3 regions of the Mycobacterium shunyiense genome follow, and region 1 is predicted to be linked to each of the others. Evidence: predicted binding sites of a transcription regulator. Region 1 holds the regulator's gene; each other region holds the start of a gene.
What was found. The regulator LexA, encoded in region 1, represses DNA repair genes until DNA is damaged. The targets are predictions, from matches to a motif close to CGAACANNTGTTCG.
Positions count from the first base shown of each region.

Region 2: the regulator LexA is predicted to act here: its motif matches at 2,034-2,047, upstream of recA (recombinase RecA).
Region 3: the regulator LexA is predicted to act here: its motif matches at 6,112-6,125, upstream of AC4ELS_RS22515 (HNH endonuclease signature motif containing protein).

Region 1 is NZ_JBZDPT010000043.1:320,719-330,951, forward strand. Features, by position in the region: gene AC4ELS_RS24805 (DUF4192 domain-containing protein) at 1-1,001, opposite strand, end outside; gene sthA (Si-specific NAD(P)(+) transhydrogenase) at 1,173-2,579, shown strand; gene AC4ELS_RS24815 (trypsin-like serine peptidase) at 2,573-3,382, opposite strand; gene AC4ELS_RS24820 (proteasome assembly chaperone family protein) at 3,569-4,594, shown strand; gene AC4ELS_RS24825 (alpha/beta fold hydrolase) at 4,631-5,653, shown strand; gene AC4ELS_RS24830 (PhzF family protein) at 5,731-6,408, shown strand; gene nrdR (transcriptional regulator NrdR) at 6,410-6,865, opposite strand; gene AC4ELS_RS24840 (LysM peptidoglycan-binding domain-containing protein) at 7,030-7,575, opposite strand; gene lexA (transcriptional repressor LexA) at 7,817-8,539, shown strand; gene AC4ELS_RS24850 (LGFP repeat-containing protein) at 8,587-10,233, opposite strand, start outside.
Region 2 is NZ_JBZDPT010000034.1:7,473-17,705, reverse strand. Features, by position in the region: gene AC4ELS_RS20115 (limonene-1,2-epoxide hydrolase) at 1-320, opposite strand, end outside; gene AC4ELS_RS20110 (glycosyltransferase) at 362-1,534, shown strand; gene AC4ELS_RS20105 (DUF3046 domain-containing protein) at 1,544-1,738, shown strand; gene AC4ELS_RS20100 (hypothetical protein) at 1,799-2,002, shown strand; gene recA (recombinase RecA) at 2,156-3,211, shown strand; gene recX (recombination regulator RecX) at 3,180-3,743, shown strand; gene AC4ELS_RS20085 (amino acid ABC transporter permease) at 3,771-4,667, opposite strand; gene AC4ELS_RS20080 (amino acid ABC transporter permease) at 4,668-5,348, opposite strand; gene AC4ELS_RS20075 (glutamate ABC transporter substrate-binding protein) at 5,370-6,179, opposite strand; gene AC4ELS_RS20070 (amino acid ABC transporter ATP-binding protein) at 6,204-6,932, opposite strand; gene miaB (tRNA (N6-isopentenyl adenosine(37)-C2)-methylthiotransferase MiaB) at 7,091-8,638, shown strand; gene AC4ELS_RS20060 (Rv2732c family membrane protein) at 8,626-9,276, shown strand; gene AC4ELS_RS20055 (DUF349 domain-containing protein) at 9,325-10,233, opposite strand, start outside.
Region 3 is NZ_JBZDPT010000040.1:243,739-253,971, forward strand. Features, by position in the region: gene AC4ELS_RS22495 (APC family permease) at 1-145, opposite strand, end outside; gene AC4ELS_RS22500 (propanediol/glycerol family dehydratase large subunit) at 409-2,676, shown strand; gene AC4ELS_RS22505 (diol dehydratase small subunit) at 2,673-3,032, shown strand; gene AC4ELS_RS22510 (diol dehydratase reactivase ATPase-like domain-containing protein) at 3,029-4,696, shown strand; gene AC4ELS_RS22515 (HNH endonuclease signature motif containing protein) at 4,631-5,923, opposite strand; gene groES (co-chaperone GroES) at 6,182-6,484, shown strand; gene groL (chaperonin GroEL) at 6,572-8,191, shown strand; gene AC4ELS_RS22530 (adenylate/guanylate cyclase domain-containing protein) at 8,621-10,135, shown strand; gene AC4ELS_RS22535 (SRPBCC family protein) at 10,158-10,233, shown strand, end outside.

The DNA of each region.
Region 1 (10,233 bases):
TAACCGGTGACCGCCAGCTCCCGGATGCGCTCCGGCCGCATGCCCGCTTGTAGCGCGGTATCGAGCATGCCCGCCATCCGGTGCGTCGGCCGTGCGTCCAGCGCGGCATCGAGCGATGCCCCGGCCAGCGGCCCGTCCCCCCGCGCATACGCCGAGAAGGCCAGCAGAACAAGCGCTTCGGCGCGCCAGGGATCGGGCAGATTGCGGGCCAACAGCGCCCACAACGCTTCGGCCTGCTCCGCGCACTCCCCGACCGCCAGCGCATAGAGCGTGTCGCGGACCCTCGGATCGGCCAACCCGACGGCCAACCGCGCCAACTCGGTGCTGCCGGGCGCGTCGCCCTCGGCCAACTGCACCGCTGCCCGCATCGCGGCCTCGACGTCCCCACGCACCTCGTCGTCGGGCCGGGCGTCCGGGCGTCCCGGCCGCTGCGCCGCGAGCTCCAATGGCCGTTTCATCGACGCGGCGGCCACGGGGTCCGGCCGGATCACCCGAAGTAGCTCGTCACGGCTGCCGTAGAGACGCCGACCGTCGAGCACCGCGGCTGCCGCCAGTGGTGACGCGCCCGGGTCGTCCACGTATCCCTCTGCGCCACAACCGTCGGCGCAGTGCCAGAACCCCCCGGCAGCCACCTTGTCCACCACATGCGCGGCGTAGAGCTCGATGCCGTCCGCACCCAGCGCCTCGTCCAGCTCCGCCGCGAGGTCGCGGTAGCGGTCATCGCACGCCAGGCAGTCCCGGCTGTGGTCGTCCACGACCACAGCGATCACGGCGTCCGCGCCGGCGTTCGCCGCGAGGTCGACCAGGTGTGCCACGCGGCCGGACATGTCGTCGGCCAGATCGGCGCGCATGACGCAGCCCAACTCGCCCCGGTCGATGGTGACGAGCACGAGGCTGCGGTGCGGGACGAAGCCGAGCACCGCGGGCAGCGCGGCGATCAGCGCACCGGGGCGGTTGAGGTGGAAGTCGAACCCGGGCGAAGAAGACGATGGTGTAGTCATGGCCCGACCGTGCCAACCAGCGCCGTCACGGGCCGCCGCACGAACCGGGCGCCCACGCCCGGTTGGGGATGGACGCTGCGCTGTGGATAACCCGTTTGTTCACTCGGTATTCGGCGGCAGCCACATGCGCCGGTTCGGCCACCCCGCGTAGACAGTTGACCCATGGGTTCGATGCAGGAGTATGACCTCGTCGTCATCGGTTCGGGTCCCGGGGGCCAACGCGCCGCAATCGCCGCAGCGAAACTCGGCAAGACCGTTGCGGTGATCGAGCGGGGCATGATGCTCGGCGGAGTCTGCGTCAACACCGGCACCATTCCGTCCAAGACGTTGCGTGAGGCCGTCGTCTACCTGACCGGCATGAGTCAGCGCGAACTCTACGGCGCGAGCTACCGCGTCAAGGAGAAGATCACCCCCGCCGATCTGCTGTCACGCACCCAGCACGTCATCGGCAAGGAGATCGACGTCGTACGGTCCCAGCTGATGCGCAACCGCATCGAGCTGTACACCGGGCACGGCCGATTCTCCGACGAGCACACGATCCTCGTCGAGGATCCCACCCGCGCTGAATTGGTCACTGTCCGTGGCCGTTTCATCGTGATCGCCACCGGGACCAAACCGGCCAGGCCGGCCGGGGTCACGTTCGACGAGGCACGCGTGCTCGATTCCGACGGCATCCTCAATCTCGCGACCCTGCCCACCTCGATGGTGGTGGTCGGCGCCGGGGTCATCGGCATCGAGTACGCCTCGATGTTCGCCGCGCTGGGCACCAAGGTCACCGTGGTGGAGAAACGCGCCGACATGCTGGAGTTCTGCGATCCCGAGATCATCGAGTCGCTGCGCTTCCACCTCCGCGACCTCGCGGTGACGTTCCGGTTCGGCGAAGAGGTGACCGCCGTCGACATCGGCACTTCGGGCACGGTGACCACCCTGGCCAGTGGCAAGCAGATCCCCGCCGAGACCGTGATGTACTCGGCCGGACGCCAGGGCCAGACCGATCACCTCGATCTGGCGAACGCCGGCCTGGAGGCAGACTCCCGCGGCCGCATCTACGTCGACGACAACTTCACCACCAAGGTGGACCACATCTACGCGGTCGGCGACGTCATCGGATTCCCGGCGCTGGCCGCGACGTCCATGGAGCAGGGACGGTTGGCCGCCTACCACGCCTTCGGCGAACCCACCAAGGCCATGATGAGCCTGCAGCCGATCGGCATCTACTCGATTCCTGAGGTGTCGTTCGTCGGGGCCACCGAGGTCGATCTGACCAAGGATTCGATTCCGTATGAGGTCGGCGTATCCCGGTATCGCGAACTGGCGCGCGGGCAGATCGCCGGTGATTCCTACGGGATGCTGAAACTGCTCGTGTCCACCGAGGATCTGCGGCTACTGGGGGTGCACATCTTCGGTACCAACGCCACCGAGATGGTCCACATCGGACAGGCCGTGATGGGTTGCGGCGGCACCGTCGATTACCTCGTCGACGCGGTGTTCAACTATCCGACGTTCTCGGAGGCCTACAAGGTCGCGGCGCTCGACGTGATGAACAAACTGCGCGCGCTCAACCAGTTCCGCTACTGACAGTCCGATTCGAGTGCCGCGGGCGCGGCGTCGCCGGGGCCGTCGGCCTCAGCGCGGACGAGCAGACGCGCGATCCGGTCATCGAAGCGCGGTGAGTAGGACACGTCGTCGTCGCAGCCGCCGCCGTCGAGTCCGCCGACCAACCCGGTCACCGTCGATCCCGAAACCCACGGGGCACCGCTGAAACCATCGGTCACGCCCGCACAGGCCAGGGCCGGGAATCCCTGCAGTGACGACTCGGTCGCGCCTCGGCACGCCATCGGACTGCCGCCCTCACCCATCGGGTAACCGGTCACCGTCACCGGGCTTCCCGCCGCCGGCGCCGACCCCAGGGTCAGCCCGCCGCCGGACTCGGCCAGCAGCCTGGCGGTGGAATCCCCGGTCACCCGCACGATCGCATAGTCGGCCTGAGGATCCTGGTTGGCGAGCCAGCGCGAGTCCAGATACACGCTGCTCACGTGCCAGGCGTCACCGGCGCCCGCGCCGAAACCTGGGACGAACGTGGTGTCGACACCGTCGAGTAGGCAATGCGCGGCCGTCAGTATGAGGTCCGCCGTCGGGGTGGCCAGCACCGACCCGCTACAGGTGTGCGTCGTGGTATCGCCCAGGAAAAGCGCCCCCACCCGACGATCCGGCGTCACCGACTCGACCCCGGCCTGCGACAACGCGCTGGCCGCAGCCGGCGTGCTGCTCGGGGGGACGGTCGTGAGGTTGGCTGCCGCGCCACCGGCGGTGGGGCCCGGAACGGTGCACGCCGCCGCCCCGGCCGCCGTCAGGGCAGCCGCGACTGTGAACTTCGCCATCCGGGTCACGCGCATCATCACGATTTTGCCTGATCGCGCGGAGAACTGCCGGAATGCGACCACCAGCCGGGCGCGTTCGAACGCACATGCGGGGCGGAACGAACCCGCAGTACGGGTATGCGGGACACTGGAAGATACGGCGGTGGGCCGTCACAGCGTCCTACCGCAGCGAGGAGACGAAGCGAGATGACCGACACCAGCGACACCCCCGATCAGCACTACCAGCCCGACCAGAGCGGCATGTACGAGCTTGAGTTCCCGGCCCCGCAGTTGTCGTCTTCGGATGGACGCGGCCCGGTGCTGATCCATGCGCTGGAGGGGTTCTCCGATGCCGGCCACGCGATCCGCCTGGCCGCCGAGCATCTCAAGGACACGCTCGACACCGAGCTGGTGGCCTCCTTCGCCATCGACGAGCTGCTCGACTACCGGTCGCGCCGGCCGCTGATGACATTCAAGACCGACCACTTCACCAGCTACGAGGAACCCGAGCTGAACCTGTACGCGCTGCACGACGGCGTGGGCACGCCGTTCCTGCTGCTGGCCGGCCTGGAGCCGGACCTGCGGTGGGAGCGGTTCATCACCGCGGTGCGGCTGCTCGCCGAACAGCTCGGGGTCCGCCGGGTGATCGGCCTCGGCACCATCCCGATGGCGGTGCCCCACACGCGCCCCGTCATGCTCACCGCGCACGCGAACGACAAGGAGCTGATCGCCGACCACACCCCGTGGGTCGGCGAAGTCCAGGTCCCGGCCAGCGTTTCCAACCTGTTGGAGTTCCGCATGGCCCAGCATGGGCACGAGGTGGTGGGGTACACCGTGCACGTCCCGCACTACCTGGCCCAGACGGCCTACCCACCGGCTGCCGAGGCGCTGCTGGCCGAGGTGGCCCGGACCGGTTCGCTACAACTGCCGTTGGAGAAACTTTCCGAGGCCGGAGCCGAGGTATACAGCAAGATCAACGAGCAGGTAGAGGCCAGCGAAGAGGTGGCTCAGGTGGTGACCGGGTTGGAGCGCCAGTACGATGCGTTCGTTGCCGCACAGGAGAATCGGTCTCTGCTGGCGCGTGACGAGGAACTGCCCAGCGGTGACGAGCTGGGAGCCGAGTTCGAACGGTTCCTCGCCCAGCAGACCGGTGACAAGCACAAAGACGACAGGTACAAAGACGGACGGGACGGCTTCGGCGACGGCTTCCCGAACGGCGACAACCACTCATAACAGCCCGACGCCGGGCCGAGGGCGAGGTTGACCAGCATGACCGAACGCAAACCCCATCTGCGGACCGTTCGCGAGCTCACACCGACGCTCGAGTACCGCACGATCCACGGATACCGACGGGCCTTCCGCGTGGCCGGATCCGGGCCGGCGATCCTGCTGATCCACGGCATCGGCGACAACTCCACCACCTGGCACACCGTGCAATCGGCGCTGGCCCAGCGGTTCACCGTGATCGCCCCCGATCTGCTCGGCCACGGTAGCTCCGACAAGCCGCGTGCGGACTACTCGGTCGCGGCGTACGCCAACGGCATGCGCGACCTACTCAGCGTGCTCGACATCGACCGGGTGACCGTGGTCGGTCATTCACTGGGCGGTGGCGTGGCGATGCAGTTCGCCTACCAGTTCCCGCAGTTGGTGGACCGGCTCATCCTCGTGGGCTCCGGCGGCGTCACGAAGGATGTCAACGTGGCGCTGCGGGTGGCCTCCCTCCCGATGGGCAGTGAGGCGCTGGCCCTCCTGCGATTGCCCCTGGTGCTGCCGGCCCTACAACTGGCCGGTCGGGCCGCGGGCACGGTACTGGGCTCAACCGGTCTCGGCCACGACATCCCGGACATGCTGCGCATCCTGGCGGATCTGCCGGAACCGACGGCATCGTCGGCGTTCGCCCGGACCCTGCGCGCCGTCGTGGACTGGCGCGGCCAGGTGGTGACGATGCTGGACCGCTGTTACCTGACCGAATCGGTTCCGGTCCAGTTGATCTGGGGTCAAAGCGATTCGGTCATCCCCGTCAGCCACGCCCACATGGCACACGCCGCAATGCCCGGTTCCCAGTTGGAGATTTTCTCTGGATCCGGGCATTTTCCGTTCCACGACGATCCCGACCGCTTCGTCGAGGTGGTCGAACGCTTCATCGACACGACCGAACCGTCGGTGTACGACCAGGACCGGCTCCGCAGCCTGCTGCGCAGCGGGCGGACAGAAGCGACGATGAGCGGGCCCTTCGACACTCAGATCGCGGTGCTCGACGCAATGGACGCCGACGAGCGCAGCGCCACCTGACCCGCTCCCCCAGCCGGGTCGGACAGTCCCGCGAAGAGCCCGAGATGCGGCCCTGAGATGCGACGTAGCATCGGGGCATGGCCATCGACGTCACCGTGTTACGCGTATTCACCGATCCGGACGGCAAGTACGGCAATCCGCTCGGCGTGGTCGACAACAGCACCGTCGCCCCCGCCGACCGTCAGCGGATCGCCACCGAATTGGGTTACAGCGAAACGGTATTCATCGACCTTCCCCAGCCGGGCGCCAACTCCGCCGGTGCCCACATCTTCACCCCGGTCGCCGAGCTGCCGTTCGCAGGACACCCAACGGTCGGCGCATCGTGGTGGCTGCGCGAAAAAGGCCTGCCGGTCAACACATTGCGGGTGCCCGCCGGGATTCTTCCGGTCGAGTACGAGGATGATCGCGCCATTGTCAATGCCCGCTCGGAATGGGCCCCGGAATTCGCCATCTACGACCTGGCCACGGTCGACGAGGTGCTCGCCGCAGACCCCGACGATTTCGATGATGCCTACCTGTGGGCCTGGAGCGACGAAGCGCGCGGCACGTTGCGATCCCGGTCGTTCGCCTCACACCTGGGGATTCCCGAAGACGAGGCCACAGGGTCGGCGGCGGTGCGGATGACCGACTATCTCAGCCGGGACCTCACGATCATCCAGGGGAAAGGTTCGGTGATCGAGACCCGCTGGAGTCCGGAAGGCTGGGTCCGTTTGGCCGGCCGCGTCGTCAACGACGGCACAACCCAACTGGACTGAATTACGCCTCGGCGCGATGCGCCCGCAGGGCCTCGATTTCGCGCTCGAAGTCCTCGGCTGAGGAGAATGACCGGTACACCGAGGCGAACCTCAGATAGGCGACCTCGTCCAGTTCGCGGAGCGGTCCGAGGATCGCCAGGCCGACCTCATGGCTGGGGATCTCCGGCGTGCCGAGGCCGCGGACCGCGTCCTCGACCTTCTGCGCCAAGACATTGAGCGCGTCGTCGTCGACCTGCCTGCCCTGACAGGACCGGCGCACTCCGCGGATGACCTTCTCCCGGCTGAACGGTTCGGTCACCCCGCTGCGCTTCACCACAGCCAGCACCGCGGTCTCCACAGTGGTGAACCGACGTCCACACTCCGGGCACGACCGCCGGCGTCGGATGGCCTGTCCCTCGTCGGTCTCGCGGGAATCGACCACACGCGAATCAGGATGACGACAGAACGGACAATGCATTACCGCTCCTTCGTCATGCCGCCGGACAAGTAGTTCGAGCGCCCTTGAGCGTACCCGCGATGCCCTAGGCAGACTCACCGCCGGGTCCAGTGGCATGTAGGTGCTCACGCCGACACCGGCCAGTGATGCTGCCTGCCAGGACGATTCAGCGGACATTGCGCTGCTCAGCCAACCGGCGCGAGCAGTGTCTGCCCGGCGTCGACCGCGGCGGAGTCGAGTTGGTTGAGGTCACGAATCTGCTCGACGACCCGGGCCACCGGAGCATCCGGGGCGACCCGGCGTGCCACCTGCTGCAGCGACTCCCCCGACTTCACCTGGACCACCGCGAGTTCGGCCGGCTGCGGGTTCTCCGCCCCCATCACCCCGCCGAGTTGCGCCACCAGGCCCAGCCACACCGTGATACCGGCGGCGACCAGGGCCAGTAACACCGTGGTCAGCGGAGTGATGGGCCGACTGCGGTGCGACGCCCGCGACATCAGCACACCGGTTCCGCGGTAGTGGACCGTGCCGGCGGCGGGTCGGGCGTGGCGCGGGCGCTGCACCCGCTGCACCCGGCGCACCGGCCGGGCCACACCGGTACCGAAGGTGGCGCTGCCCCTGGTACCCGCAGCACCTGCGGCACCCCTGGCACGGGCCCGCTGCGGTGAGGACTGCGGCACGGCCCGAACAGCACGGGAGCGGCTATCGGCGGGGATATCGATGATCGCCATCTGACTGCCTTTCGGTGGACTCTTTCGCTCTTGTGTTCGAACATACTCGCTCAGGTGTTCGATTGATAGAACATGTGATCGAACTGTTGCCAAACGATAGAACAGGGCACCGACAAGTTCCGGCCACCGACCGCGGGGACGGCCCCGAACTGCCACCCCGTGCGCTCCACCAGCAGACACGCCCACAACACGCCTCGAACACATGTTTGATTAATGTTCGATCAGGGACTACATTCGGCCCATGAGCGACGACCGCAGCAGGGACGGCAACACGGAAAGCCCGGCCGGATCGGACGGCGCGGGCCCACGCCGGGCCGAGGGCGGCCTCACCGACCGGCAACGCACCATTCTCGACGTGATCCGCGCGTCGGTGACCACTCGCGGTTACCCGCCCAGCATCCGCGAGATCGGCGATGCGGTCGGACTGACCTCGACCTCGTCGGTCGCCCACCAGTTGCGCACCCTGGAACGCAAGGGCTACCTGCGCCGCGATCCCAACCGCCCGCGCGCCGTCGATGTGCGCGCCGCCGACGATCCGACGGCCGCAGCACTGGTGTCCACCGACGTGGCCGGCTCCGACGCACTACCCGAGCCGACGTTCGTGCCGGTGCTCGGGCGTATCGCCGCAGGCGGCCCCATCCTGGCCGAGCAGGCCGTCGAGGACGTCTTCCCGCTGCCCCGCGAATTGGTCGGCGAGGGCTCACTGTTCCTGCTCAAGGTCGTCGGCGACTCGATGGTCGATGCCGCCATCTGTGACGGCGACTGGGTGGTGGTACGCCAGCAGAGCGTGGCCGACAACGGCGACATCGTGGCAGCCATGATCGACGGCGAAGCCACCGTCAAGACGTTCAAGCGCACCCGCGGTCAGGTGTGGTTGATGCCGCACAACCCGGCATACGACCCGATCCCGGGCAACGACGCAGCGGTGCTCGGCAAGGTCGTCACCGTAATTCGCAAGATCTGACCGGGTGAGGGGCCCGGCCGCACCTGACGGCTGCCGGGCCCGCTTCCTCAGTCCGTCCGCACGAACCCGTTCGTGCGGGCGAATTCCTCACTGGCGAACCAGATTTCGGCTACTGCGTCGTCGTACTCGGCGCTGTCGGGTGCCCAGTACCGTCCGGACTTCGTGTCCGCCTTGATCGGATAACCCTCCGGCGCGCGGTAAGGGTCCTCCAACGGCAGATGGATGGCGGTGGCACTGGGTATCTCGTCGAGCTCGATGGCGGCGTGGCGCCCGCTGTGCGCCTCGCTGCTGTAGGCCTCGGCCTCGGTGATGACGCGGGTCGGCGCGGTGTCGACGTTGTCCTGATCGCTCGGCACTGTCAGGCCACCCAGGCCCGCGAAACCCTGCGCCTCACGCACTCCGCCTACCGGACCGGGCATAGACCCGGTATCCGCCAGGTCCTCGTCCACGAGTTCCGCCTCGATGTCGTCGACATCGTCGCCCTCGGCGACCTCTTCGAAGTCGGCATCAATGGGCGTATCGAGATCCTCGTCGTCGAAGTCGTCGTCCTCGAAGTCGTCATCTTCATAGTCGTCTTCGAAGTCGTCATCGTCGCCGAAGTCGTCGAAACCCTGCTCCCCGACCAACCGCGAGGAATCCTCCGGCGGTTCCTCCTCCTCGCCCGGCGCCCCGTACCCACTGGCCGATCCGTGCGGAGCGGCCCATTGACTGACCGGAATGGCGATATCGGTGGGGCCGTCGTACGGAGATGCCGCGCCTGATGATTCCTCGCCGGGCCCGGCAAACCGTGCCGTCGCGGCGTCGCCGTACGCGGCGCTCGGCCCGTAGCCGTTGGCCGCGTCGGAGTCACCGCCGTCGCGGTACTCATCGTGGTCGTACCCACGCGAACCGTAGCGCGCGTCGTCATATCGACCCTCGTCGTAGGACGAATCGCCCGGTCCGCCGTCGTAGTCGTCGTCGAACGGATCGTGGTCGAAGTCGTCATCGCCACCGGCGCGCCGACGGTGCCACAGCGCGGCCCCCACGATCAACCCGGCGAGCAGCACGACCGGGATCACCGCGATCAGCCACCACCAGCTCCAATGCCAGGAGAACGGCTTCTTGCTGTCCGCGTCGGAGGGCTGCGGACCGGCCGCCGGGGTCTGGTCGAGTCCAGGAACCTGCAGCCCGCTCAATTCGGAGGCGAGTTTCGACGGCTCGGTGGTGAACTTGTTGGCGTCGCGGTCCCACGAGATCGCTCCCCCGCTGAACCGCTGACTGATGACACCGCCGTCTTCGGTCTGGTCGGCCATCGGGGCGCCCAGCGCTCCCTTCGCCCCGCCGAGCTTCTCCCAGGCCGCGTTCATCGCGCCCCGCACGATCACCGCGCCGTAGTCGGGAGTCCAGAAGATGACGGGGTTGTCGGCCGCGGCGAAGGTGCTGATCCGGCTGTTGGGTCCCAATCCGCCCTCGGACTCGCCGGCGGTCGGGAACCCCAGATCGCCTTCCGGGCCACCGACGCTTTCGTACTTTTCGAGCAGCTGGCCGGTGATGGCGTTGGCGCCGGTGGCCGGGCTGTAGAAGATCTTGCCGCCGGCGTACTTCTGGCCGAATCCACCGTCGCCGATCGGATACTGGTCGCCGTCCTTGGCTCCCAGCGGTCCCATCACCCCGCCTGCCTCGCGGCGCGCGGCGGCGATCGCCGAGGCGGGATC
Region 2 (10,233 bases), on a different contig from region 1:
ACCTCGAACACGCCGCAGACCCAGAACTGCAGGCGCAGCGGCCCGAAGACCAGGGCGTCGGTGCGCTCGGTCAGGACCGCGGCGCCGTCGGCGGCGATCCGGTGGATCTTCACCTCGAAGCCGGCCTTGCCCTGCATCGAGCGGAACAGCTTCATCGCACGTTGGCGCCCGTAGATGGTCGGGAGCCCGACGTTCTGGTAGACGAGGTTCTGTGCCAGTGCGTTCTCGGCGGTGTCGAAGTCCTGCTCCTGCAGCGCGTTGAGGAACGTTTCGACCGTGCCGGTCTGGGTCGCCGCTGCGGTGGTGGATTGGTCAGACATGCCCGAAGCCTAGTGGGGGATGCCTGTGGCAAGGTAGGCCGGTGCGCGTAGCGGTGGTCGCCGGGCCCGATCCCGGACATGCCTTCCCGGCCCTTGCGTTGTGCCTGCAGTTCCTCGCCGCGGGGGATACCCCGACGCTGCTGACCGGGGTGGAGTGGCTCGACACCGCGCGGGCTGCCGGCGTCGACGCACGAGAACTCGTCGGTCTCGATGCGACCGATGGGGACGACGACGCCGACGCTGGGGCCAAGATCCATCAGCGCGCCGGGCGGATGGCGCAGCTCAACGTGCCCGTGCTGGAGGAGCTGCAACCGGATCTCGTGGTTTCCGACGTGATCACCGCCTGCGGCGGGCTGGCTGCCGAGCTGCTCGGGTTGCCGTGGGTGGAGCTCAACCCACATCCGCTGTACCTGCCGTCGAAGGGCTTGCCACCGCTCGGCAGCGGGCTGGCCCCGGGCGTCGGCATCCGGGGACGCCTGCGCGACACGGTCATGCGAGCCCTGACCGCGCGATCCGTGCGGGCGGGACTGGCCGACCGGGCCGGAGTACGCGCCTCGATCGGCCTGCCCGCGGACGACCCCGGCCCGTTGCGTCGCTTGATCGCCACCCTGCCGGCACTGGAGGTGCCGCGCCCGGACTGGCCGGCCGAGGCCGTGGTGGTCGGTCCGCTGCACTTCGAACCGACCGAGGCGGTGCTGACCGTGCCGCCGGGCTCGGGTCCGGTGGTGATGGTGGCGCCCTCTACCGCGACCACCGGGACGCAGGGGATGGCCGAACTGGTGCTGGAGTCGCTGCGCCCGGGGCAGACACTGCCCGAGGGGGCCCGCGTGGTGGTGTCGCGGCTCGGCGGGGCCGCCGTGGAGGTGCCGCCGTGGGCGGCGGTGGGGCTCGGCCGTCAGGACGAGCTGCTGTCGCACGCCGATCTGGTGATCTGCGGTGGCGGGCACGGCCTGGTGTCCAAGGCGCTGCTGGCAGGTGTGCCGATGGTGGTGGTGCCGGGGGGCGGTGATCAGTGGGAGATCGCCAATCGCGTTGTGCGTCAAGGCAGTGCGCAGCTGGTGCGGCCCCTTTCCGGGGAGGCGCTCACCGCGGCGGTCGACACCGTGCTCGGGGCATCGTCCTACCGTGCGGCCGCTGTGCGCGCCGGCGCCTCGATCGCCGAGGTGGCAGATCCGGTACGGGTGTGCCATGACGCGCTGGCAGGCACTCGGTAGGTTGGGCCCGTGCGGTTGACGGAATTCCATGAGCTCGTGGACGGCCAATTCGGCGCGATGCGGGGTCGTTCGCTGCTCGTCGACCATGTGCTGGCGGCCCTCGACGGCCGCACTGCCGCGCAGGCCATCGAGGACGGGGTGGAGCCGCGCAGCGTGTGGCGGGCGTTGTGTGCGGACTTCGACGTCCCGCGCGAGCAGTGGTGAACAGCCACCGGTGAGCCGACGGGTCTTTTCCCGGCCGCCGATTCGGCGTATACCGGAGTCATGGGCCTTGGTGACCACCCGATGCGGACACCTCTTTACGGTGTTCTGCTGGTGATCGCAGCGGTACTGCTGTGTTGGTTGGTCGCGTCGACGCTGGCCGGATGGCCGGCGGCCCTCGGATACTTCCTGGCCATCGCCGTCGGCGCGGTCGGGTTCGTCATGACGCTGCGGGATCTCGACAATTTTCCGAACTGGCGTCGCTGACGGAGATCATCTCCGGCGTGTCTCCTTGAATCGAACAGATGTTCGTCTAGTCTGGGTGCAGTCCGACTGAGCCGACTTGTCGGTGGCCTGTTCTAACGTCACCGCCAACCGATCGGAACACCGGTCAACACGACTACTCGGAGAGGCACCATCATGGCGCAACAGGCCCCTGATCGCGAAAAAGCGCTCGAACTGGCGATGGCCCAGATCGACAAGAACTTCGGTAAAGGCTCGGTGATGCGCCTCGGCGAGGAGGTGCGCCAGCCCATCTCGGTGATCCCCACCGGTTCGATTTCCCTGGACGTCGCGCTCGGTATCGGTGGCCTGCCTCGCGGCCGCGTGGTCGAGATCTACGGCCCGGAATCCTCGGGTAAGACCACTGTGGCGTTGCACGCGGTGGCCAACGCCCAGGCTGCCGGCGGTATCGCGGCGTTCATCGACGCTGAGCACGCCCTGGATCCCGAGTACGCCAAGAAGCTCGGTGTGGACACCGATTCGCTGCTGGTCAGCCAGCCCGACACGGGTGAGCAGGCACTGGAGATCGCCGACATGCTGGTGCGCTCGGGCGCGCTGGACATCTTGGTGATCGACTCGGTGGCCGCGCTGGTGCCCCGCGCCGAGATCGAGGGTGAGATGGGTGACAGCCACGTCGGTCTGCAGGCCCGCCTGATGAGCCAGGCGCTACGCAAGATGACCGGTGCGCTGAACAACTCGGGCACCACCGCGATCTTCATCAACCAGCTCCGCGAGAAGATCGGCGTGATGTTCGGCTCGCCCGAAACCACCACGGGCGGTAAGGCTCTGAAGTTCTACGCCTCGGTCCGTCTCGACGTCCGGCGTATCGAGACGCTCAAGGACGGCACGGACGCGGTCGGTAACCGGACCCGCGTCAAGGTCGTCAAGAACAAGGTCTCGCCGCCGTTCAAGCAGGCCGAGTTCGACATCCTGTACGGCCACGGCATCAGCCGCGAGGGCTCGCTCATCGACATGGGTGTCGAGCACGGCTTCATCCGCAAGTCCGGCTCCTGGTTCACCTATGAGGGTGAGCAGTTGGGGCAGGGCAAGGAGAATGCCCGCAAGTTCATGTTGGAGAACGTCGACGTCGCCAACGAGATCGAGAAGAAGATCAAGGAAAAGCTCGGTATCGGCGCTGTCGTGACCGCCGAGGCAAAGGCTGATGACGTCCTTCCCGCCCCGGTTGACTTCTGAGTCGTCGGGTACGCCCGACGGGGAGCAGACGCAGGATCCTCGCAAACGTGAGGAGCAGGCAAAGAATGTCTGTCTGCGTCTGCTCACTGTGCGGGCCCGCACCCGCTCCGAACTGATCGAACAGCTCACCAAACGGGGTTACGAGGAAGACCTCAGCACCAAGGTGCTGAACAGGTTGACCGAGGTCGGGCTGATCGATGACGAGGATTTCGCCGAACAGTGGGTGCGGTCCCGGCACGCCAACTCAGGAAAAGGCAAGCGCGCCTTGGCTGTTGAGCTTCGCAAGAAGGGCGTGGACAAAGAGGTCATCGACGCCGCGCTGGCCGACCTGGATCCGGCTGCCGAGCGACAACGGGCCGAGCAGCTGGTTCGGGACAAGTTGCGTCGCGAGCGGCTCGATGACGACGATGGCGACGTGAAGGTGACGCGTCGGCTCGTCGGCATGTTGGCCCGTCGCGGCTACAACCAGTCGATGGCCTTCGACGTTGTCAGCGTCGAACTGGCCGGCGAACGGGAACGGCGCCGGGTGTAGCGGCCGCATTGTGTCGCTATACGCGGGTCAGTCCCGTTGAGTGTGCAGCACCTGCGCTCCCGGTGCGCCTTCCTGTTCGACGGCCTCTGGTTCCAGCGGCGCGGGCCCACGGCTGGAACGACGCATTCGCCGTTCCAGCCAGGTGGCGAATGAGGACAGTGCGAAGTTGATCGTGATCAACAGCAGTGCCACGACCATGAGCGCGGGTAGATAGTTGCGGTAGGTCGAACCGAGGTTGGTGGTCTGGCGCACCACCTCCAGGAAGGTGATCTGGTAGCCGATCGCCGTGTCCTTGAGGATCACCACCATCTGGGAGATCAGAACCGGCAGCATCGAGGTGATGGCCTGCGGTAGCTGGATGAGCCGCATCGTCGAACCCCAGCGCAGACCGAGTGACGCCGCAGCCTCGACCTGACCCCGTGGCAGAGAGTTGACTCCCGCCCGGATGATCTCGGCGATCACCGCGCCGTTGTAGAGGGTCAGGCCGGTGACCACGCCGGCCAGCGCCTGATACTTCGACGGCATGCTGTCGAGGAGCCCATACGCCGCGAAGCTGAAGATCATCATGATCAGCACCGGTACGGCGCGGAAGAACTCGACGAACACCGCACAGGGCCAACGGATGAACGCCACCGGCGTCATCCGTCCGACACCGAGCAAGAGGCCCAGTGCGAGTGCCAGCACGATCGACAGGGCGGCCGCGGTCAGCGTGCCCTGGAGGCCGGGCAGCAAGTAGGTCCGCCACAGATCGGCCGTCAGGAACGGTTGCCACTTGTCCCAGTCGAGTTGACCCTTCTCGTTGAAGCGCCACAGCACGACGCCGATGATGACGGCGGTCACCGCAATGGCCAGGATCGCCACGATGATGTTCCGCACCCGGGCCCGGGGGCCGGGAACATCGAAGAGAACCGAAGCGCTGGACATCTAGCGCTGCACCGCCAATCTCTTGCCGAGCCAACCGAACAGCAGACCCAACGGCAATGTCAGGATGACGAATCCGGCGGCGAAGATGATGCCGACCGTCAGCAGTGCGGCGGTGTTCTCCGTCATCGTCTTCATCAACCACGCCGCCTCGACGACGCCGATGGCCGAGGCGATGGTGGTGTTCTTGGTCAGGGCGATCAGCACTGAACCCAACGGCAGGATCACCGCGCGAAAAGCCTGTGGTAGCAGGATCAACCGCAGGTTCTGTCCGAACGACAGACCGAGCGAGCGGGCCGCCTCGGCCTGGCCGATCGGCACGGTGTTGACCCCGGCCCGCACCGTCTCACACACGAAAGATGCGGTGTAGATCGTCAACCCGAGTACGGCCAGGCGGAAACTGCTGTCCACGATGAACGTCGGCGAGTCCGCCGCGGCCAGCGTGATCCGCAGCGTCTGCCCCACCCCGAGTGAGCAGAAGATGATGATCAGCGTCAGGGGAGTGTTACGGACGATGTTCACATAGATTGCGCCGAGCCAGTTCAGCACCGGCACCGGTGCCAATCTCATCGCCGCCAACAACGTGCCCAGGATCAATGCGCCGACGGCGGAGTAAATCGTCAGCCGGATGGTGATCCAGAATGCCGCGAAGATCTGGTCGCGGTACTCGGTGAATATCTCCACGGGGGAGTTGCTTCCTCCGACTCAGCGGTCGACGGTCGGCGGTGTCGGCGCCTGGATGCCGGCCGGCCCGAGGTTCTTGTCGAACGCTTCTTTCCACGCTCCGCTGTTGATCATCTTCTCGATCGCATCGTTGATCTTGCCGCGCAGTTCGGTGTCGTCCTTCTTGAGGCCGATGCCGTAGCGCTCCTCGGAGAATGGCTTACCGACGATCTTGAATTCCCCTGGAGTCTGCGCGGCGTATCCGGCCAGGATCACCTCATCGGTGGTCACGGCGTCGACTCCACGGTTCCTGAGGGCGTCGATGCACAGGGTGTAGGTGTCGTACAGCTGCAGTTGAACGTCCGGATACTTCTCCTTGATCCGCTGAGCCGGCGTCGAACCGGATACCGAGCACACCTTCTGGTTGTTCGCCAGGGACTCCGCTCCGGTGATGGCGTTCTCGTCGGCGCGGACCAGCAGGCTCTGACCGGTGACCAGGTAGGGCCCGGCGAACGCCACTTTCTCCTGACGCGCCGGGCTGATCGAGTAGGTCCCGACGATGTATTCGACCTGACCGTTCTGGATCAGCGTCTCGCGCTGCGGCGAGGGCGCTTCCTTCCACTCGATCTTGTCCTCGGGATAACCGAGTTCGTTGGCCACGTATTTGGCCACATCGACGTCGAACCCGGACATGGTGCCGTCAGGCTTCTTCTGGCCGAGGCCGGGTTGGTCGTACTTGGTGCCGATGACGATCTTGCTGGAGTCGCCACCACCGCCACATGCGGTCGCGGCGAAGGGGAGTGCGATCGCGAGCGCGAGGGTACCGACCAACTTGAACGGCACGGAGGGCATGTTCGGGTTCCTTTCGGCGGAGCGTCAGTGATGAAGGATCTTGCCGAGAAAATCTTTGGCGCGGTCGGATTTCGGGTTGTCGAAGAACTCGGCCGGTGGCGCGTCCTCGACGATGGCGCCATCGGCCATGAACACCACGCGATCGGATGCCCGGCGGGCGAAGCCCATCTCGTGGGTGACCACCACCATCGTCATGCCCTCGCCGGCCAGCGACGTCATCACGGCCAGGACCTCGTTGATCATCTCGGGGTCCAGGGCGCTGGTCGGCTCGTCGAAGAGCATCACCTTGGGTTTCATCGCCAACGATCGTGCGATGGCCACGCGTTGCTGCTGACCGCCGGACAGCTGGGCCGGGTATTTGTCGGCCTGGTTGGCCACTCCGACCCGGTCCAACAGGGCCATGGCGGCCTCCCTGGCCTGTGCCTTGGGCTTGCGTCGCACCTTCACCGGGGCGAGCATGACGTTCTCCAGGATCGTCTTGTGCGCGAACAGGTTGAAGGACTGGAACACCATGCCGACATCCGACCGCAGCTGAGCCAGTTTGCGACCCTCGGCGGGCAGCTCCTGACCATCGACCGCGATGCTGCCCGAGTCGATGGTCTCCAGCCGATTGATGGTGCGGCACAACGTGGATTTACCCGAACCCGACGGTCCGAGGACCACGACGACCTCGCCGCGCCCCACATCGAGGTTGATGTCGTTGAGTACGTGCAAGGGCCCGAAGTGCTTGTTGACTCCCTGAAGTGAGATCATCGGCACACCTGGTGGCGCCGCGTCGTCGACCTGCGGCTGCTCGCCGGGGCTACCCATGGCAGGTGACCTTACCCAGGGAACGCCCGGCCTGCCCGGATCTCGTCAATCCGCCGCGTTGACGTTTCGGGTGGCTCCGTACCATTGAGGCCGTGACGACGATGGTGAACCGGGACGCGGCGCGCGACGAGCGCCCGCGCGAGGAGTCGACGACACAGCCCGGCTCCGAACGCACCTATCAGGTCCGCACCTACGGCTGTCAGATGAACGTGCACGACTCCGAGCGGCTGTCCGGCCTGCTGGAGGACGCCGGATACCGTAGGGCCCCCGACGGCGCCGACGCCGACATCGTCGTGTTCAACACCTGTGCGGTGCGCGAGAACGCCGACAACAAGCTCTACGGCAATCTCAGTCATCTGGCCCCGCGCAAGCAGGCCGATCCGAACTTGCAGATCGCCGTCGGCGGATGCCTGGCCCAGAAGGACCGCGAGTCGGTACTGCGCCGCGCCCCCTGGGTCGATGTGGTCTTCGGCACCCACAACATCGGGTCCCTGCCCACACTGCTGGAGCGGGCCCGCCACAACCGCGCCGCCCAGGTCGAGATCGTCGAAGCGCTGCAGGAGTTTCCGTCCACCCTGCCTGCGACGCGCGAGTCGGCCTATGCGGCGTGGGTGTCGATCTCGGTGGGCTGCAACAACACCTGCACGTTCTGCATCGTGCCGTCGCTGCGCGGCAAAGAGGTCGACCGCCGTCCCGGGGACATCCTGGCCGAGGTGCAGACCCTGGCTTCCCAAGGCGTGCTCGAGGTCACCCTGCTGGGCCAGAACGTCAACGCCTACGGTGTGTCGTTTGCCGACCCCGATGTTCCGCGCGACCGCAGTGCGTTCGCCAAGCTGCTCCGCGCCTGCGGCGACGTGGAGGGGCTGGAGCGGGTGCGGTTCACCTCACCCCACCCCGCCGAGTTCACCGACGACGTGATCGAGGCGATGGCGCAGACCCCCAACGTCTGCCCGACACTGCACATGCCGCTGCAGTCCGGTTCGGACCGGATCCTCCAGGCGATGCGCCGCTCGTACCGGGCCGACCGCTACCTGGGCATCATCGACAAGGTGCGTGCCGCGATCCCGGACGCGGCCATCACCACCGACCTGATCGTCGGCTTCCCCGGCGAGACCGAGGAAGATTTCCAGGCCACCCTCGATGTCGTCGAGCGGTCGCGTTTCTCGACTGCGTTCACCTTCCAGTACTCCATCCGGCCCGGTACCCCCGCCGCCGACATGCCCGACCAGTTGCCGAAAGCCGTTGTCACCGAACGCTATCAGCGGCTGATCGAGCTGCAGGAGCGAATTTCTCTGGAGGAGAACCAGGCCCAGATCGGGCGGGCGGTGGAACTGCTGGTCGCCACGGGCGAGGGCCGAAAGGACGCCAGCACCGCCCGCATGTCGGGCCGGGCCCGCGACGGCAGACTGGTGCATTTCAGCCCTGGCGGCGACGTGGAGCGGATCCGACCCGGTGACATCGTCACCACCACCGTGACCGGTGCCGCGCCGCACCATCTGATCGCCGACGCCCCGTTGGTCACCCATCGCCGTACCCTCGCCGGCGACGCCCACGAGGCGGGGCGGCGCCCGCGGACCGGCGTCGGCCTCGGGCTGCCGCGGATCGGTGCGCCGGAAACCTCGCCGTCATCAGGAGGATGTGGCTGTTGAGCAACGAAAGCGACTTCGACCGGTTCAAGGACGACCTGGCGGCCGTCGAGCGCAAGGTCACCCGCGAATTCGACACGGGGCCGCGTGCGATGGTCGTGGCCATCCTGGTGTTCGTGGTGCTGCTGTCGTTCGTGCTGCCGCACACCGGCACCACCAAGGGGTTCGACGTCCTGGTCGGTGACGCCACGGCCGTAAGCGACGGCATCTCACTGCCGTCGCGGGTGTTCACCTGGTTGGCGCTGGTGTTCTCGGTCGGCTTCTCCACCCTGGCGCTGATCACCCGCCGCTGGGCGCTGGCCTGGACGGCCCTGGCCGGTTCTGCGGTGGCCAGCGCGCTCGGGATGCTTGCGGTGTGGTCGCGTCAGACCGCGGCGGGGCATCCCGGTCCCGGAATCGGGCTGATCATCGGGTGGCTGGCCGTGATCGTCCTGACCTTCCACTGGGCTCGCGTGGTGTGGTCGCGCACCGCGCTGCAGCTGGCGGCAGAAGAGGACCGGCGCCGCGAAGCCGCGAAGCATCAGCAGCACGGCGTGCTCGGCATCCCCATGCCCGGTGACAGTAAGACCGACGTGACCAAAACCGACGTCGCGAAGCCCGACACCTCCGGTGACAAGCCGGATCAGCCCGACCAGGCCTAGCTGCGCTCAGAAAAGCCTGGGAGCTGTAAACGCTCTCCGAGCGTGGTGTTACCTGCGCTCTCCGAGTGTGGCGGCCGCGGCGTCAGCCCACTGACGCCACTGTTCGGCGCTCGCCCTGGCCTCGGCTGCATCCTTGGCCCGTCCGGCGGCCTCCGCCTTCTCGGCCTGCTTCTCGAACTGTTCGGCACGGGCACGGAACTGGTCGGCACGGGCCTGCGCCTCGGGGTCCACACCACCGGCCGGGGCGTCTCGGACCTTCTTCTCGACGGCACGCAGGCGGCGTTCCAGATCGGCGGCCCGCTCGCGGGGAACCTTGCCGATCGCGTCCCACTTGTCGCCGATCGTGCGCAGTGCGGCGCGGGCGGCATCCAGATCCGTCGTGTCGATCTTCTCGGCCTCGGCCAGCAGCGCTTCCTTGGCGGTGGCATTTGCCTTGAACTCGGCGTCACGTTCGGCGTGGGCGGCGTTACGGGCCCCGAAGAACGTGTCCTGAGCGGCCTTGAACCGGTGCCACAACGCGTCGTCGACGTCCTTGGCGGCGCGTCCGGCGGCCTTCCACTGGGTCAGCAGATCGCGGAACGCGGCACCGGTGGCGCCCCAGTCGGTCGAGCCGGACAGCTGCTCGGCCTGCTCGCACAGCGCCTCCTTCTGCTGGCGGGCGCCTACCCGGCCGCGGTCCAGTTCGGCGAAGTGCGAGCCGCGACGACGGTTGAACGTCTCGCGGGCCGACGAGTAGCGCTTCCACAGGGCGTCGTCGAGCTTGCGGTCCAGTCCGGTGATGGTGCGCCACTCATCGAGGATCTCGCGCAGGCGGTCACCGGCGGACTTCCACTGGGTGGAGTTGGCTGCCAGATCCTCGGCCTCGGCGGCGAGTGCCTCCTTGCGTGCGGTCTGGGCGGCGCGGTGCTCGTCGCGCTGGGCCCGCTCGGTCTTGGCGGCTTCGTCGGCGTGTTCCAG
Region 3 (10,233 bases), on a different contig from region 1:
CGCCGATGGTCGACAGCGGCGCCGAGGCAGCCACGACCATCAGCACGATCGCGGGCACGCCGAGGTGGCCGCGCAATTTGGCCGGACGGCCGTCCGATGACGTATCAGGTGGGGTCTTCTGGCCCGCGTTGACAACCTCGGTCATTGGGTTGATTCCTCCTAACTGCCGACCGCAGTTGGCGGCCGGGTGAAGTCCGGGGCAAGTTTGCGAGAATCACAGGCCGCTTCGCCACTGCAGTAGGTCACTTTCCAACACCTTGTTGTAAGCCAGTTCACATCGGCCGCCGCGCAGTCACACACTTTGTTGGAAGGTGCCGAGTGGATGTTGTTTCCACCGCGGCATCCAGTCGATGCTTGGCCGGTTACGCGACGCATCCGTCGCGCCGACAGAGAGGTACGACGACTGCAATGAACCCGGACAGCAGCGAAACCGAGCAGGATCACCGGCTGGGACGCATCCGACTGCTGGATGAGCAGCGCGTCAACCTGGATGGATTCGCCCAGGCCGACCCCGAGCTGGGCATGATCTCCCATCTGTCGCCCCACGATCCGGAACCGTCCTGGAAGGTGGCCGACGACGGCACCGTGGTGGAGATGGATTCGAAGCCCGTCGCCGACTTCGACACCATCGACGAGTTCATCGTCCGCTACGCCGTCGATCCTGCGGAGGCACCGCGATCGATGGCGATGAGTGACGTCGAGCTGGCCCGGATGATCGTCCACTCGGATGTGCCGCGCGAGGAGGTGCTGCGAGTCTGCGGCGGATTGACCCCGGCCAAGATGGCCCGGGTGGTGGCGCTCCTGCAGCCCGTCGAGATCCAGATGGCGATGATGAAGATGCGGGCCCGCCGCACGCCTGCGAACCAGGCCCATGTCACCAACCGCCTCGACGACCCCTTGCTCATCGCGGCAGATGCCGCCACCGCGGTCGTCTACGGGTTCCGGGAGCTGGAAGCCACCGTCCCGGTGCTCGACGACGCCCCGGCCGTCGCTGTCGGCCTGCTCATCGGGTCGCAGGTACCCGCGCCCGGGGCGCTGACACAGTGCTCGGTCGAGGAGGCGCGCGAGCTGGAACTCGGGGTCCGCGGCCTGGTGTCCTACGCCGAGACGGTCTCGGTGTACGGCACCGAGCAGGTGTTCACCGACGGTGACGACACCCCGTGGTCAAAGGCGTTTCTCACTTCGTCCTACGCCTCCCGCGGTATCAAGATGCGGCTGTCCAGCGGGGCAGGCTCGGAGGTGCTGATGGGCCAGGCCGAGCGCAAGTCGATGAACTACCTGGAGTCCCGCTGCGTCGCCCTGGCCAAAGGGATTGGCGCACAGGGGGTTCAGAACGGTGGCATCGACGGCGCCTCGATCACCGCGTCGGTGCCGGGCGGTGTCCGCGAACTCATCGCCGAGAACCTGATGGTCATGTTGCGCGGGCTGGAATCCTGCAGCGGCAACGACTCGCTGGTCTCCGAGTCCACGATGCGGCGAACCAGTCGGACGTTGCCGGTTCTGTTGTCCGGATCGGATTTCATCTTCTCCGGCTTCGGTTCGGTGGTGGCCTACGACAACATGTTCGGCCCGTCCAACTTCAATGCCGCCGACCTCGATGACTATCTGGTGATGCAGCGCGACTGGGGTGTCGACGGCGGGCTGCGGTCGGTGGACCCGACGACTCTGGAAGCCATGCGCCGGCAGGCCGCCGAGGCCACCCGTGCGGTATTCGAATATCTGGGGCTGGCCGATTTCGACGACGAGCATGTGGAAACCGTTGTCGGGGCGGCGGGTTCCAAGGACCTGCCGCCCACCGACGGGGTGAAGGTGCTCAGCGCCGCCCGGATGATCGAGCAGTCGGGTCTGACGGTCCTCGACATCGTCGCCGCGCTCGCCGAGACGGGATTCACCGATATCGCCGAACGGGTCCTGAACATGGCCAAGGCCCGCGTCACCGGCGACTACCTGCAGACCGCGGCGATCTTCGACGAACAGATGAATGTGCTGTCAGCGCTGCAGGATCCGAACGACTACCGCGGTCCCGGCACCGGGTACCGGCCGACGGCGGAGCGTCAGGCTCAGATCGATGCCGTGCGTCAGGCGCGGTCGGTGACGGACCTGGTCAAGGAGCAGGCGACCTTCGCCCATCCGGATCGGCTTATCGTGAGCGGGGTCGCGGATGTGGGAGAAGATCCCCGCGAAGTGGTCATCGGGGTGTCTCCCGCGTTCGGCGTCAAGCTGTTTCGCACCCTGTCGGGGATGACCGTCTACGACGCGCTGGAACAGATCCTGGCCGGACTGGAAGAGGAGCAGTGTGTACCGCGCCTGGTTCGGATCGCCGACTCCGTGGATCTCGGGGTGATCGGCAAGTCCGCGGCCCGGCTGTCCGGATCCGGGATCGGTGTCGGGCTTCAGGCCAAGGGGACCACACTGATCCACCGCCGTGATCTCCCGCCGTTGGCCAACCTCGAATTGCTCAGTGTGGCACCACTGATCACCCCGGAGATGTACCGGCTGATCGGCATCAACGCCGGCCGGCACGCCAAGGGTGCGACACCTGCCCCGATGCGCAACGCGTACACCGACGAGGCGATCACCGCCCGCTACCACACCAGAGTCGTGTCGATGGTGGCGATCGAACGGTCCGAGTGCGACGACCACGGCCTGAACATGGAATTGGAGCTCAAGCGATGACGATCACCGCACACTCGGGCCGCAGCCTTACCGAGGTGACGGTCGAGGCCGCCCGCAACGGCGAACTGGTTCTCGACGACATCCGGATCAGCCGCGAAACCCTTCTGTCCCAAGCCGATATCGCGGAGCGCTCCGGATCCCTGCAATTGGCGATGAACCTGCGGCGGGCTGCTGAGATGACCGCACTCAGCTCCGAGGAGATGCTTGACGCCTACGAGGCGCTCAGGCCCCGCCGGTCGAGCTTCGCCGAATTGCAGGAACTGGCACAACGTCTCGCCGACCGGGACGCACCCACCTGCGCCGCACTCGTCCGGGAGGCCGCGACGGCCTACCAGCGGCGCGGCCTGCTGCGGTGACCGTCTGGGCCGGTGTCGACATCGGCAACTCCACCACCGAGGTGGTGCTCTGCCGGATGGACGCCGAACTGACGGTGCTGGCCAGCGCCCGCACCCCGACCCGTGGTGGCAAGGGATCGCCCCGGGCGGTGCAGGGCGCTGCGCAGTTGGTGCGGCGCCTGGCCGAGTCGCATGGGCTGGTGATCGACCGGGCGGCCTTCGCCCCGACTCCGCCCGTGAAGTCCACCGTCGAACAGGTTCAGCTCGAGACCCGACGGACAGGCAGGCTGACGATCGTCACCCGGTCGGCCGCCACCACCGCGGGGGATGCGGTCGGTGTGGGGCAGCCGGTTCCGGTCGAGTGCCTCGGTGACGTGGATCCCGGCCGCCCGGTCGTCGCTTGCGCCACGGCGCAGTGGGGATACCGTGAGGTCGCGCAGCGCGTGAATGACGCTGTAGCCCAAGGATGCAAGGTCACCGCGGTGTTGACGGCCAACGATGAGGCCGTGCTGGTGTCGAATCGGCTGAACACTGCTCTGCCCGTCGTCGACGACGTCGATATCAAGTCGCTGCTGCCGGCTGCCCGCGTCGCCGTCGAAGTACGCCAGGGCGTCGCACCTCTGCAACACCTCACCGATCCCTTCTGGCTCGTCGATGCGTTCGGGCTGGGTGAGGCCGAGCGGGCCGATGCCCGTGTGATCGCCGATCAACTGTTCGACAGTGCCTGCGCTGTGGTCAGCCTCGGCGATTCCGAACCGGTGGCTGCCGCACCCGTCGTCCGGCCCATGGGGGAGAGCGCCCACGTCGTCTACCTCGCCGACATCGCGGCGCAAGCCAATTCGCGGCGCGGATCGGTCACCGTGGACAGCCTGGTGATGGCGAACATGGCCGGCGAGCAGGAGCCGCCGGCCGGGGCCGACGAGTTGGCCCGGGCGTTGGGTGTGCCGGTGACGCGCGTCGACTCGGAAGCCGCAGCGGCCCGCGTCGGCGCTCTCACCACTCCCGGGATCACCCCCGAGGTCGTAGTGGTGGATGTCGGCGGGGGCACCGTCGACGTCGTGTCCGACGGATCCCGCATCGTGCTGCCGGGTGCGGGACAGCTGCTGACGGCGGCGACGGCCACCGCCCTGGACATCTCCCGAAGCGCCGCCGAATACGCCAAACGGGCGGAGGCGGTCACGGCCGTCACCGTCCAGATCATCGAGGACGAACACGGCCGGCGACAGTTCTTGGACACGCCGGTCAGCGGCCGGTGCAGTGGGTGGTTGCTGACGGCCGCCCCCAGCGGTTGGCTGCCCTTCACGTCACGGCTGTCGGGTGCCGAGTGGCGCGGTTGGCGCCTGGCCGCCAAACGACAGGTGATCGGTGGCAACGTGATGCGGGGTATCGAGCAGGCGGCCCCCGGAGTGACCGGAGTGCTGCTCGTCGGAGGTGGCGCCAGTGACGACGAACTGGTCCGGGCCGTCAGCGAGCAGCTCGGCCACGACGTGAGTGTGGGCCGGGGAAACGTGGCCGGTCAGCTGGGGCATCGGTTCGCGGTGGCCTACGGACTGGTGGCCATGGTGGCGCAGATGCCTGCCGGCGCGCCGAGGGATGAAGAGCTGGACCGGGTCGACCGGTCAGGCGGCAGCGTGAATGCGCACGACGTGGATGTCGCTGGTGAACACCCGCGCGCCGGTGGGTAGCGGCGGGGCGGTACTTCGATAGGTCCGGCCGGTCGGCGTGGTGAGTTCTGTGGTGTGCCGGCCGTAACCGTCGTAGGTGGTCGCGGTCTGCCACCCGGGGCTTTCCTTTGCGTAATTGCAGCGTTCGCAAAGCCCTTGCCCGTTGACGGAGGTGGTCGCGCCACCGTCGGCGTGCCGGGTGATGTGGTCGATGTGCCGGATGGGGGCGTCGCAATACGGCGTGCGGCACTTTTGGTCGCGCATGGCGATCAGCCAGCGCAGCCCCTTGGGGAACGCCCGGGCGGTGGACTCCATGGCGACCAGGTTGCCGGTGGCCGGATCGGCGTAGAGCTTGCGCACCGCGGCCTCGGCCTGGGGGTCCAGCAGCGCCGCCAAGGCCATCTGTCGGGCCACCTCTGCCGGGATGGGGCCGTATCCCTGCAGCACCGCCGGTTCGGAACCCTGGGCCAACAGGCTCTCGTCGGAGACCACCAGATTGAGCGCGACCGGGACCGCGGCTTCGACCTCACGCCCGGTGGCCCGTCGGTAGAAGGCATCGGCCATCAACGGGCCTCGCCCCTGGCATCCACCTCCGGCGGCGATCGAGGCGGCCCCGGCGGCGGCGGCCTCCGCCTGCAGCGCTTGATAGGCCGTAACGCCTTCTGCGGAGGTCAGCAGCGCCGTCACGTACGCCATGCCGTGCGGGGCCGGACGCAGCGTGACAGTGCGATCGCACTGATGGCGGCTGATGCGCGACATCACCGCGTCGTGGTCGAGCCGAAAAGCCACCCGGCCGGCCTCAGCCTCAACCTTTCTGTCCCCCAGACCATCCAGCACGGCAGGATCCGCGCACAGTTCGGCGTCCATCGCGTGTCGATCTGCTGGTGACAGACAGGCGGCCTGGTCCACGATGATCATCGCCCGGTCTTCGGTAAGCACGCCGGACTGCAGAGCCGCGAGCGTGTAGGGCATGTCGTCGACCAGGATCCTGGACATCTTCAGATACTTGGCCCCGTGCCAAGGGGAGGATTTGCGGGCCAGTCCCACCTCGGACGCCAGCCCTTGAGCGCGTTTGGCGGCAGGCACACCCTCAGCGGCCTTACGGGCGAGACGCTTGGCTTCCAGCATCGTCGTCACTCTGGCCTGTGCCGCGGCAATGCCAGCGGTCGCGCGGGTCATCGCAGCTAGCTGGTCGACCAACGCCGCTTCCGTGGCGTCGGGGTCGATGTTCCAACCAACTTCGAACATGTGTTCGAGTGTAGCACCGTTCACTGACTCGATCTTTTTGACAGGGTTTCAGCCCGTAGATGAGTTCGCGGGCGGCGCACAACCCACCCTTGAGTGCTAGCACTCGCATGTATAGAGTGCTAGGTGGCACGCGGCCAACCCCCAGCGCCGGCACCCGCGACGACGGAGCGAGGGGTACGGGCGCATGCCGAACACCTGGTTAACCCGAGGGCCCCGGAGCACACCGGGACTCGATACCCGAAAAAGTGGAGGGCTTCCATCGTGGCAGTCAACATCAAGCCACTCGAGGACAAGATCCTCGTTCAGGCCAACGCGGCCGAGACCACGACCGCTTCCGGTCTGGTTATCCCCGACACCGCCAAGGAAAAGCCGCAGGAAGGCACCGTCGTCGCAGTTGGCCCCGGCCGCTGGGATGAGGATGGCGAGAAGCGGATCCCCCTGGACGTTGCCGAGGGCGACACCGTCATCTACAGCAAGTACGGCGGCACCGAGATCAAGTACAACGGCGAGGAGTACCTGATCCTGTCCGCCCGCGACGTGCTGGCTGTCGTCGCTAAGTAAGTACTCGTGCGTCCGCCCCGGAGATCCCCGCGTTTCAGTGCGGGCGGTTTCCGGGGCGGTATGCGTTAGGAGTCATGAAAGAGACTTATGAGCAAGCAGATTGAGTTCAACGAGACTGCGCGCCGTGCCATGGAGGCCGGCGTCGACAAGCTCGCCGATGCGGTCAAGGTGACGCTGGGTCCGCGCGGTCGGAACGTGGTGCTCGCCAAGGCTTTCGGCGGCCCGCAGGTCACCAATGACGGTGTGACCATCGCACGCGAGATCGACCTGGAAGACCCGTTCGAGAACCTCGGTGCCCAGCTGGTGAAGTCGGTGGCCACCAAGACCAACGACGTCGCAGGCGACGGCACCACCACCGCCACCGTCCTGGCACAGGCTCTGGTCAAGGCGGGGCTGCGCAACGTCGCGGCCGGTGCCAACCCCATCGCCCTGGGGCAGGGCATCAGCAAGGCCGCCGACGCCGTGTCCGAGGCCCTGCTGGCCGCGGCCACCCCGGTGTCGGACGAAAAGGCCATCGCCCAGGTCGCCACGGTGTCCTCACGCGATGAGCAGATCGGCCAGTTGGTCGGCGAGGCCATGACCAAGGTCGGTCACGACGGTGTCGTCACCATCGAAGAGTCTTCGACGCTCAACACCGAGCTCGAGGTCACCGAGGGTGTCGGCTTCGACAAGGGCTTCATCTCGGCCTACTTCGTCAACGACTTCGACTCGCAGGAAGCGGTGCTCGAGGACGCGGTGGTGCTGCTGCACCGCGACAAGATCAGCTCGCTGCCGGACCTGCTGCCGTTGCTGGAGAAGGTCGCCGAATCGGGCAAGCCGCTGCTGATCATCGCCGAGGACATCGAGGGCGAGGCCCTGTCCACGCTGGTCGTCAACGCCATCCGCAAGACGCTCAAGGCCGTCGCCGTCAAGGCGCCGTTCTTCGGCGATCGTCGCAAGGCGTTCCTGGACGATCTCGCCATCGTCACCGGTGGCCAGGTAGTCAACCCCGACGTGGGCCTGGTGCTGCGCGAGGCCGGCCTCGACGTGCTGGGCTCGGCCCGTCGCGTCGTGGTCACCAAGGACAGCACCGTGATCGTCGACGGTGGCGGCTCCAAGGACGCGGTCGCCGACCGCGTCAAGCAGCTCAAGGCCGAGATCGAGACCACCGATTCCGACTGGGATCGGGAGAAGCTGCAGGAGCGGCTGGCCAAGCTGTCCGGTGGCGTCGCGGTGATCAAGGTCGGCGCGGCCACCGAGACCGACCTGAAGAAGCGCAAGGAAGCGGTCGAGGACGCCGTCGCGGCGGCCAAGGCTGCCGTCGAGGAGGGCATCGTCACCGGTGGTGGCGCGGCACTCGTGCAGGCCCGCGCGGCCCTCGACAAGCTGCGCGGCGAGGTCAAGGGCGACGAGGCTCTCGGTGTCGACGTCTTCTCCTCCGCGCTGTCGGCCCCGCTGTACTGGATCGCCACCAACGCCGGCCTGGACGGCTCCGTTGTGGTGAACAAGGTCAGCGAGCAGTCCAACGGGCAGGGCTTCAACGCCGCCACCCTGACCTACGGTGACCTGGTCGCCGAGGGCATCGTGGATCCGGCCAAGGTGACCCGCTCGGCGGTGCTCAACGCCGCATCCGTGGCGCGGATGATCCTGACGACCGAGACGGCCGTCGTGGACAAGCCGGCCGAGGAAGAAGATCACGGGCACGGCCATCACGGCCACGCTCACTAAGTAGTCACGTAGAACACCCCCGGTCCTTTTGGGCCGGGGGTGTTTTCGTGGTGGGACGCGGTGAGGCTGCGAACGTGGACGTACTCAGTCTGTCGCCCCTTGGCTGCGGGGAAAGTCCCTCGGACCGATGGGCGTGGATGTTTTACTTCGCCTGGGAGCAACCCCATCCGGCCACTCTTGAGGAGCGTTCGCAGGTTGTCACTGCATTGCGCGATGGCTTATGAGATTGTCCTCCGAAACGAGTAGGAGGCTACTCATTCGCCACTGTGCAAAGCGAAATAGCGTTTCCTGGTAACCACCGAGGGAGGCCAGGATGGCAGTCGAGCGGCAGACCGTCGATCTGGCCCAAGTTCCTGATGATGTGTTCTCCTACCTGGGGACGCGGGTGCGGCGAAACCCACCACTACGTGGGTTGAATGCTGTCGTGCCATGAATCGCATCTGGCAGTGGGCGTGGGATCGCTATGCAGCGCGGTACTCGTGGGTGATCTTCGCGGTCACCGTCGCCGAACTGCTCTCGGTCTACCTGGTGTTGGCGCTCATGATCGTGGCTCTGGAGCGGTCGGACCGCTATGTCGCGGCGGCCGCGGTGACCCTTGGTGCGGTAGTGGTGACCGAATATGTGACGGCCCTGCCAGGGTTCGGCGGAAGCCGTCTCGTGGAGCGGTGGGTAGCCGGGCACGACGTCGATCGGGTTCGGGTGCTGGACGCCACCTACACCTGGAGTCGGTTGGCAGGGCGCCGAGCATTGTGGGCCAATGGGGTTTTCATCGCGTTGGCATTCGTCATTGTGGGTGCGATCGCCGGGGCGACCGGAGCACGGTTGGTCCAGTACGCGATTCTGGGCGCGGCTTCGGGGGCTTCGGCGGTGCTGGTCGCAGTACACAGTTATCCGGAAGCCGCCATGCGGCCAGCCAGGGTTGCGCTCACTGCCGACACTGCAGCGGGTGACGAACTGCCCCGCGCGCACCCAACTTTCGCCCGGTGGTCGGACCTGTCGGTGCTTGCCACGGCGTTCATTTTCGCGCTCGCCGGCGCCATGTTGGCGGCGGCTGTCAATCGGGTCAGTGAAATACCGGTGCTCGTCGTCGTGATCGGGTCGGGGCTGACGCTCGTCTTCGCCGTACCGATCACCGTCGGCGCTTCATTCGCGCCGTCGTTGCGTCCCCTTCGCGATCTCGCCGAGGGGACGGAACGTGTTGCGGTGGGCGACTATAGCCAACGGCTGCCGGTGGTTCAGGACGATGACTTGGGCGCTCTGGCAGCGTCATTCAACCGGATGCAGGCGGGCTTGGCCGAGCGGCAGCGGCTTCACGCGGCATTCGGCACCTATGTCGACCCGGTCCTGGCCACGCGGCTACTTGAACAAGGCGACGATGTGTTCACCGGTGAGCGTCGTGAGGTGACGGTGATGTTCATCGACGTCCGAGATTTCACTCCGTTCGCCGAGGCAAACACCGCAGAAGACACCGTGGCACGCTTGAACGCTCTGTTCGAAATCGTCGTGCCCGCTGTGGTCGACGCAGGAGGGCACGTCAACAAGTTCCTCGGTGACGGCGCGCTGGCGGTGTTCGGGGCGCCGAATGAACTTGCCAATCATGCCGACGCCGCGGTAAGTGCCGCGGTGTCGATGCAGCGACTGGTCGCCGAACGATTCGAGGGCGCACTACGGATCGGGATCGGTATCAATACCGGCCTGGTGATCGCCGGCACCATCGGCGGCGGGGGCAAGTTGGAGTTCACGCTGATCGGTGACGCCGTCAATGTGGCCGCCCGCGTCGAGCAACTGAACAAGGCAACCGGCGATCTCATCCTGCTGACCCAGCCGGCCGTCGACGCCATGTACGTGCGTCCAGCCGGACTCGCCGATCGCGGGCCTCACGAGCTGAAAGGCAAGTCAGCAGCGGTACAGGTATTCGCGCTTGATCCGTCGATGAGTTTGTGAGCCATCGCAGGTCGGTACGGGTATGTCTGACGAAACCATGAGCGCCACGTGCATCATCAACGCGCCGGCCGAAACCGTGTTCGCGGTGCTGGCCGACC